DNA from 2 places in the Micromonospora sp. IBHARD003 genome. Region 2 is predicted to be linked to the other one. Evidence: riboswitches for the same ligand, from Rfam matches in the RefSeq annotation. Region 2 holds a riboswitch; the other holds the start of a gene.
The links. A riboswitch is a leader RNA that binds a small molecule or an ion and turns the genes downstream of it on or off. The one in region 2 is predicted to bind glycine.

Region 1 (4,409 bases), 4.6 Mb from region 2:
GATGATGTCCGCCACCTCGCGGAAGTCCTCGGCCTGGAAACCGCGGGTCGCGAGCGCCGGCGTACCGATGCGCAGACCCGAGGTGACCATCGGCGGCCGGGGGTCGTTCGGGATGGCGTTCCGGTTGACCGTGATGCCGACCTCGTGGAGGCGGTCCTCGGCCTGCTGGCCGTCGAGCTCGGAGTTCCGCAGGTCGACGAGGACGAGGTGCACGTCAGTGCCGCCGGAGAGGACCGAGACGCCGACCTCCTTGACATCGTCCTGGACCAGGCGGTCGGCGAGGATCCGCGCGCCGTCCAGGGTGCGCTGCTGGCGCTCCTTGAAGTCCTCGGAAGCCGCGACCTTGAAGGAGACGGCCTTGGCCGCGATCACATGCTCCAGCGGACCGCCCTGCTGACCGGGGAAGACCGCGGAGTTGATCTTCTTGGCCAGCTCGGACGTGCAGAGGATCACTCCGCCGCGCGGGCCGCCCAGCGTCTTGTGCGTGGTCGTGGTCACGACATGCGCGTGCGGCACCGGGTTCGGGTGCAGACCCGCGGCCACCAGGCCCGCGAAGTGGGCCATGTCGACCATCAGGTACGCGCCGACCTCGTCCGCGATCCGGCGGAAGGCGGCGAAGTCCAGCTGACGCGGGTAGGCCGACCAGCCGGCCACGATCAGCTTGGGCTTGGTCTCCTTGGCGAGTCGCTCGACCTCGGCCATGTCGACCTGGCCGGTGGCGTCGTCCACGTGGTACGCGACCACGTTGTAGAGCTTGCCGGAGAAGTTGATCTTCATTCCGTGGGTCAGGTGCCCGCCGTGCGCGAGGTTCAGACCCATGATCGTGTCGCCCGGCTTCAGCAGCGCGAACATCGCGGCCGCGTTGGCCTGGGCGCCCGAGTGCGGCTGCACGTTGGCGTGCTCGGCGCCGAACAGCGCCTTGATGCGGTCGATGGCGATCTGCTCGACCACGTCGACGTGCTCGCAGCCGCCGTAGTAGCGGCGGCCCGGGTAGCCCTCGGCGTACTTGTTGGTCAGGACGGAGCCCTGGGCCTCCATGACGGCGACCGGAGCGAAGTTCTCCGAGGCGATCATTTCCAGGGTGGACTGCTGACGGTGGAGCTCGGCGTCGACGGCGGCGGCGACGTCCGGGTCGAGCTCGTGCAGGGGAGTGTTCAGAAGCGACATCACGCGATCCCTTGTGGCCTGTGGTCGGTGGTCAGACGGAGGTCAGCCGGCGAAGTCGGTGTACTCGTCGGCGGAGAGCAGGTCGGCCGGCTCCTCCGCGACACGCACCTTGAACAGCCAGCCGCCCTCGAACGGAGCGGTGTTCACCAGCGACGGGTCGTTCACGACGTCGTCGTTGACCGCGGTGACCTCGCCGGACACCGGGGAGTACAGATCGCTGACCGACTTGGTCGACTCCAGCTCACCGCAGGTCTCACCCGCGGTCACCGTGTCACCGACCTCGGGGAGCTGCACGTACACGACGTCGCCGAGGGCGTTCGCCGCGTGCTCCGTGATGCCGACCGTCGACACGCCGTCCTCGGCGGCCGACAGCCACTCGTGCTCCTTGCTGTAGCGCAGCTGCTGGGGGTTGCTCATGGCCTGAATTCTCCTGTACGCGGGGGAGTGCTGCTGATGGGGGTCGCCGGGTGGCGGCGGGGACTACTTCTGGCGCTTGTAGAAGGGGAGCGCGACGACCTCGTACGGCTCATGCGTACCGCGGATGTCGACACCCACACCCGCGCTGCCGGGGGCGGCGTGCGTCGCGTCCACGTACGCCATGGCGATCGGCTTGCCCAGGGTCGGGGAAGGTGCGCCGGAGGTGACCTCGCCGACGACCTCGCCGCCCACGACCACGGACATCCCGGCCCGCGGCACCCGGCGGCCCTCGGCGATCAGTCCGACCAGCTTCCGCGGCGGGTTCGCCGCGGCACGCTCGGCGGCGGCCTCGAGGGCGCCGCGGCCCACGAAGTCACCCTCCTTCTCGAACTTCACGACCCGGCCCAGGCCCGCGTCGAACGGGGTGAGCGAAGTGGTCAGCTCGTGCCCGTACAGCGGCATGCCCGCCTCCAGGCGCAGCGTGTCGCGGCAGGACAGACCACAGGGGACGAGGCCGGCAGGTGCTCCCGCCTCGGTCAGCGCCTGCCACAGCTTCTCTGCGTACTGCGGCTCGACGAAGAGCTCGAAGCCGTCCTCACCGGTGTAGCCGGTGCGGGCGATCAGCGCGGGGACACCGGCGACGGTGCCGGGCAGGCCCGCGTAGTACTTCAGCCCGTCCAGATCGGCGTCGGTGAGCGACTTCAGGATGCCGGGGGACTCGGGGCCCTGGACGGCGATGAGCGCATAGGCGTCGCGGTCGTCGCGTACCTCGGCGTCGAAGGCCCCGGCGCGCTCGGTCAGGGCGTCCAGCACGACCTGCGCGTTCGAGGCGTTGGCGACGACCATGTACTCCTGGTCGCCGAGGCGGTAGACGATCAGGTCGTCGAGGATCCCGCCGTCCTGCCGGCAGATCATCGTGTAGCGGGCCCGGCCGACCCCGACCCCGCCGATGTTGCCGACCAGCGCGTAGTCCAGAAGGGCGGCGGCCTGCGGTCCGGTCACGGTGATCTCGCCCATGTGGGAGAGGTCGAAGAGGCCGGCCTTGGTGCGTACGGCGTTGTGCTCGTCGCGCTCGCTCGCGTACCGCAGCGGCATGTCCCAGCCGGCGAAGTCGGTCATGGTCGCGCCGAGCGAGCGATGCAGCGCATCGAGGGCTGTGAGACGGGGGGTGGTGCTCATTGGATAGGACTCCCAGGGCATGACTGGTGAGGACGATCCTCCCCATCTGTCATCGAAACCTGAGAGGTTCATCACGGCCAGACGTACACGGCGTACGCACAGGGCATGACTTGCACCTTGGGTGGAGCCGCTGAGTTGCGGCCCGCTTTTCAGATCTGCCTCATCCTCGCGGTACGGGGCCTGAGAGATTCAAGGGAGGGACTTGCTCCTTCGGCGCCCGGAACACACAGTGACCGGGACTCTCCCGCGCGGATTCAAACGGCCGGTATGCAGTTGGCGCGCTCATCATTGCACGGGTGCCACGATCGGCAAATCACTTGATGGCCATTACCTTTTCTTTAGGCTTCCTGGGCAGGGTCTCTCAGACCCGACAAGGGGGAGAGCGATGACGTTGGAGCAGTCAGGTGCCTCGATGACGACGAGAGCCGCGGTGCCCGCCGGGTCCCGGGCATCCGTACGCGGATTCCTGGGCGCCCACACGCCCGTGTCCCAGCCCGTGGTGCGTGACCTGCGGGAACGCGCCGGGCGCGGTCCGCGGGCCCTGGAGTTCGCCGAGGGGGACGTGGTCGTGATCTCCGGCCTGCCCGGGAGCGGCAAGTCCACGCTGATCCGGCGCGCCGCCGCCGGCGGTGGGATCGACTCCCAGGACACCCGCGACCGCTGGGACGCCCGGATGCCGCGGCTGCTGCCGTACGCGGTGTACCGCCCGCTGGTCCGTGTCGCCCACTACGCGGGGCTGCGGCGCGCGCTGCGCTCCGGTTCCGGGGTGATCGTCCATGACTGCGGCACCCAGTCCTGGGTCCGGCGCTGGCTGGCCCGCGAGGCCCGCCGCCGCGGCCGGTCCCTCCATCTGCTCCTCCTGGACGTCACCCCGGCCGTCGCCCGCGCCGGCCAGCGCGAGCGAGGACGCGGCGTCTCCCCGTACGCCTTCCGGAGGCACCTGCGCGCCGTCACCCGGCTGGTGCGGGACGCCGAGCGCGGCCGCCTCCCGCGGGGGTGCGCCTCCGCGGTCCTGCTGGACCGGGAGGCGGCGACCGCCCTCGGACGGATCGGGTTCGGCGCGAGGCCTTAGGTCCTGTCCGGGCGATCTTCTCGGGCCCGGACGACAGCTGCGGCGCCTCGCTGCGTTGTCGGAGTCGTCCGAGTACGTCCAGTACGGGGACGATCCTTCGCCTTGCGATGCACCGCATCTGACGCCGCGGGCTGGTCCTCAAAGATCGCCCGGACAGGACCTAGGCGGACACCCCCTGCCGTGCCTGTTCGGGCGACCTGCCGTACTCCCTTCCGGCTACCCTGCTGACGCAGGGAGACGGCGCCCGGCAGGGGCGGACGGGGAAGCAGGGAACGCAGTGGACACGACATGGCCCGCCAATGAACTGGAACAGGTGCTGGCCGCATCCGTCGGGACGCCCGGTGCGGGCGCCCGGATCGTCGAGGTGCTCGGCCGCAGCCACGTCTGGGTGCCTCTGCCCAACGGAGGCGGACCGGACAGCCCGAGCCTCGATCTGCCCACGCTGGAGATAGACGGGGCGCCCTACGTCCCCGTCTTCAGCTCCCACCAGCAGTTTCTGCAGTGCGTGGGCGAGCACATGTCCGGGACCGTGGCTCCGGCGGTCGAGTTCGCGCGCGGGCTGCCGCCCCAGCTG
Region 2 (4,409 bases):
GCGCTCCTCCAGCTCGTGGATCAGCGTGACGTAGCCATCGACCTGCTCGACCGGTGCGAAGGGGTGGATCTGGCCGAACTCGGGCCAGGTGACCGGCTCCATCTCGGTGGTCGCGTTCAGCTTCATGGTGCAGGAACCGAGCGGGATCATGCCGCGGTCCAGCGCGTAGTCACGGTCGGCGAGGCGACGCAGGTAGCGCAGCATCGCGGTCTCCGAGCGGTGCTGGTGGAACACCGGGTGCGTGAGGTAGTCGTCGCTGCGCAGCAGCCCGGCCGGCAGGGCGTCGTCGACGGTCACGTCCAGTGCCTCGATGTCGCCGTCGACGCCGAAGGCGGACCAGACCGCGGCCAGCTCGGCCCGGGCGGTGGTCTCGTCGCAGGAGATCGACACGTGGTCGGCGTCGGTGAGGTGGAGGTTGACGCCGTTCACACGGGCACGGGCGACGACGTCCGCGGCCTTGCCCGGCACACGGGCGGTCAGGGTGTCGAAGTAGACGCCGTGTACGAGCTCGACCCCGCCCGCACGCAGGCCTTCGGCGAGGATCGCCGCATAGCGGTGGGTGCGGCGCGCGATCGTCCGCAGGCCGTCGGGACCGTGGTAGACGGCGTACATCCCGGCCATCACGGCGAGCAGCACCTGTGCGGTGCAGATGTTGCTGGTGGCCTTCTCACGGCGGATGTGCTGCTCGCGGGTCTGCAGGGCGAGGCGGTAGGCCTTGTTGCCGTCCGCGTCGACGGAGACTCCGACGAGACGCCCGGGCAGGCTGCGGGCGTGCTTGTCCTGGACCGCCATGTAGCCGGCGTGCGGGCCGCCGAAGCCCATCGGGACGCCGAAGCGCTGGGTGGTGCCGACGGCGATGTCCGCACCGAGCTCGCCGGGGGAGGTGAGCAGGGTGAGCGCGAGGAGGTCGGCGGCCACGGTGACGATCGCACCGAGTCCGTGCGCCTGCTCGATGACGGGCTTGATGTCCCGGACCGCGCCGGAGGCACCCGGGTACTGGAGCAGCACGCCGAAGACGCCACGCTCGGCGACCTCGGCCGGGATGCCCTCGCTCAGGTCGGCGACGACTATCTCGACACCGGTGGGCTCGGCGCGGGTCTCGATGACGGCGATCGTCTGCGGCAGGGCGTCGGCGTCGACCAGGAACACACCGCCCTTGACCTTGCCGACCCGCCGGGACAGCGCCATGGCCTCGGCGGCCGCGGTTCCCTCGTCCAGCAACGAGGCGCCGGAGGTGGGCAGACCGGTCAGCTCCGCGACCATCGTCTGGAAGTTGAGCAGGGCTTCGAGACGGCCCTGGGAGATCTCGGGCTGGTAGGGCGTGTACGCCGTGTACCAGGCGGGGTTCTCCATGACGTTCCGCAGGATGACCGGCGGTGTGAAGGTGCCGTAGTAACCCAGGCCGATCATCGGGGCGAGGACCTGGTTGCGGTCCGCGAGGGAACGCAGCTCCGCCAGGACCTCAGCCTCGGTGCGGGCGTCCGGCAGCCCGAGCGCCTCGGCGCTCTTGATGACGTCCGGCACGGCGGCGTCGGTCAGCTCGTCGAGCGAGCCGTAGCCGACCTGCGCGAGCATCTTCGCCTGGGCCTCGGCGTCGGGCCCTATGTGGCGCTGCTCGAAGGGGATGCCTCGCTCCAACTGGGTGAGCGGGGTGCGGTGGACGGTCATGTGAGGCCTCCTGGTCGATACGACCTGCGAGGGGCACCCCCGGCGCGGGTACCCGTACGGCCTCCCCCTCTGTCATCTAACCTGAGAGCTTCACCGGTCCGCCCGCTCGCTGGCATTCCGGTTTTCACCGTCGGTGAGCGCGGACGCCGTGCGGCATCCGCCCTGCTTTCCAGAGTGACCTCGTCCGTGCGGTACAGGGGCCTGAGAGATTCCGGGGAGGATTTGCTCCTTCGGCGGCTCCGGTTGGTGACCGGGGCGCTCTCCCGCGCGGGGTCGACAGCCGCCTGCCAGCGTACCAGCGCGGACTTACCCGAGAGGTCGAGTGGCCGACCCAACAAATGTGCACTTTCGTAGTACGTACGGAGCAGTGCGACCAATGCGACCAATTGGAGGGATCGTGCAGACCGATATCGATCCACGCAGCCTGATAGGCCGCAAAGCGTTCGACCGTGACGGCACCAAGATCGGGACCGTGGACGAGGTGTACCTCGACGACGCGACAGGGGTCCCGGAATGGGCGGCCGTCCGTACGGGCCTGTTCAGCAGGGACGCGTTCGTCCCTCTGGAGCCCAGCGAGCTCGCCGGGGACGGCCTGCACATCCCGTTCGAGCGGGCACTGATCAAGGACGCACCCGACTTCGGCGTCGGCCGGCATCTCTCCCCCGAGCAGGAGCTCCAGCTGTACCACCACTACGGTCTCGACCTGCCCACTCCGCCCGAGAGCCCGGCTCCCCCGCCGCCACCTGCGTCCAGCGGCGGAGCCGAGGCACCGGGGTCTTCGGGCGACCGCGACTTCGGGCGGCTGGCGGGCAACGACGACTGATCCGTGGCGGCCCGGTCCGCACCGGAGGCACCCAGGGGATCGGGCGGGTCATCGTCCACGGCCGGTGCCGACTCCTCCACTCTGACCAGCGGCAACGGCTCCGACGGCTCGAGCTCGGGGTCGTCGACCGGGAAGGTGCGGACCCTCCCGGGCGCGGCAGACCACGGCACCTCGAACCTGACCGTGACCCGCCCGAGGCCGCTGCCCTGCACCCACCCCGCTCCGTAGCGGGCGTGCCGCACGTCGTGCCCTGCCGCCCATCGCCGCTCGGCGGACGCCGTCCGCGCCGGCCCCCGGGCCTCCTCCTCGCCGTCCGCGTCGTGCACGGGGCCCTCGTCCCGCATCTCGGGTGCCTGCTCCCCCGCCGCCTGGGCGAACAGATCCTCCTGGGTGTAGTCGGCGAGGCCGGTCACGCCCACCCCGAGCAGGCGCACCCCGCCGGTCGTGTCCACCGCCTCCAGCAGCCGCGCGGCCGCCTCACGCACCACCGCCGGGTCGTCCGTGGGCCCGCGCAGCGTCTCCGACCTGGTCAGCGTCGAGAAGTCGAACCGGCGCACCTTCAGCACGATGGTCCGCCCGGAGTGTCCCGAGGCCCGCAGCCTGCGCACACACCGGTCCGCCAGCCGCTCGACCTCCATCCTGATCCGCACCCTGTCGTGCAGATCGACATCGAAGGTGTCCTCCACCGACACCGACTTCGCATCACGCTCGGCCACTACGGGACGGTCGTCGTGGCCCAGCGCCATCCTGTACAGCGACGTCCCGTGCGCCCTGCCGAGCAGCCTGACGAGCTCGTCCTCGCCGGCCTCGGCCAGCTCCGCGACGGTGGTCATCCCGGCCCGGCGCAGATGCTCGCCGGTGGCAGGTCCCACACCGGGCAGGATCCGCACCGGCATCGGCCCCAGCAGCTCCCGCTCGGTCCCCGGCCGGATCAGCACCAGCCCGTCGGGCTTGGCCTCCTCGGAGGCGATCTTGGCCAGCATCTTCGAGCCGGCGAGGCCGACCGAGCCCCTCAGTCCCGTGACCGCGAGGATGTCCCTGCGCAGCCGCTCACCGGCCGCGCGTGCCGAGCGGGAGTCATCGGCCACACCACCCGCCTCCAGGTCCACGAACGCCTCGTCCAGGCTCAGCGGCTCCACGAGCGGCGACAGACGCGCCAGCAGCTCCATCACCTGGTCGCTGACCGACCGGTAGAGCGAGAAGCGCGGGACCAGATACGCGGCGTTCGGACAGAGCCGTCTCGCCTGGGCCATCGGCATCGCCGAGTGCACACCGAACCGCCGCGCCTCGTAGGAGGCCGTGGCCACCACACCACGGGGTCCCAGCCCTCCGACAACGACCGGTTTCCCGCGCAGGCTGGGCTTCGCCGCCTGCTCGGCGGCGGCGAAGAACGCATCCATGTCCAGATGCAGAATCGTCGGCGCGGATCTCACACGTCCGATGCTGCCCTATGGCTCTGACACCGAAGGGGCCCTGGGCCCGCAGCGGTGAGTGGGGCGCGGTGGGCGGGGGCCGAATCGCCGGTCGGCCCCGTCCGTCAGACGGCTCGGTCGGTCAGACGGCCCGGTCGCGCCGGCGCCTGGCCAGCTCGTCCGAGGGGTGGTGCCCGATCAGCGTCTCTCCGGTGTCGACGCGCTCACCGTGCAGCTGGGAGAGCGCCGCTTCGACATCCCGCCACACCACACCGACGGCGATCCCGAAGACCCCCTGGCCCCCTTGCAGAAGGCCCACGACCTCGTCGGGCGACGAGCACTCGTAGACCGTGGCCCCGTCACTCATCAGCGTCATCCGGTCGAGATCGGCGAATCCGCGCGCCTGCAGATGCTGGACGGCCGTCCGGATGTTCTGCAGCGCGACACCGGTGTCCAGGAAACGCTTCACGATCTTGAGAACGACCACGTCGCGGAAGCTGTAGAGC

Region 1: another riboswitch for glycine. It lies ahead of gcvT (glycine cleavage system aminomethyltransferase GcvT); the one in region 2 lies ahead of gcvP (aminomethyl-transferring glycine dehydrogenase).

What each region holds. Positions count from the first base shown of each region.
Region 1 covers NZ_JBWBBX010000001.1:5,861,050-5,865,458, forward strand. Annotated here, with positions in the region: gene glyA (serine hydroxymethyltransferase) at 1-1,167, opposite strand, end outside; gene gcvH (glycine cleavage system protein GcvH) at 1,210-1,584, opposite strand; gene gcvT (glycine cleavage system aminomethyltransferase GcvT) at 1,648-2,763, opposite strand; glycine riboswitch at 2,923-3,020, opposite strand; gene ACTWOL_RS26115 (AAA family ATPase) at 3,176-3,835, shown strand; gene ACTWOL_RS26120 (enhanced serine sensitivity protein SseB) at 4,113-4,409, shown strand, end outside.
Region 2 covers NZ_JBWBBX010000001.1:1,269,560-1,273,968, forward strand. Annotated here, with positions in the region: gene gcvP (aminomethyl-transferring glycine dehydrogenase) at 1-1,668, opposite strand, end outside; glycine riboswitch at 1,848-1,944, opposite strand; partial or broken gene ACTWOL_RS05590 (PRC-barrel domain-containing protein) at 2,045-2,245, shown strand; gene ACTWOL_RS05595 (DNA polymerase IV) at 2,359-3,924, opposite strand; gene ACTWOL_RS05600 (MerR family transcriptional regulator) at 4,046-4,409, opposite strand, start outside.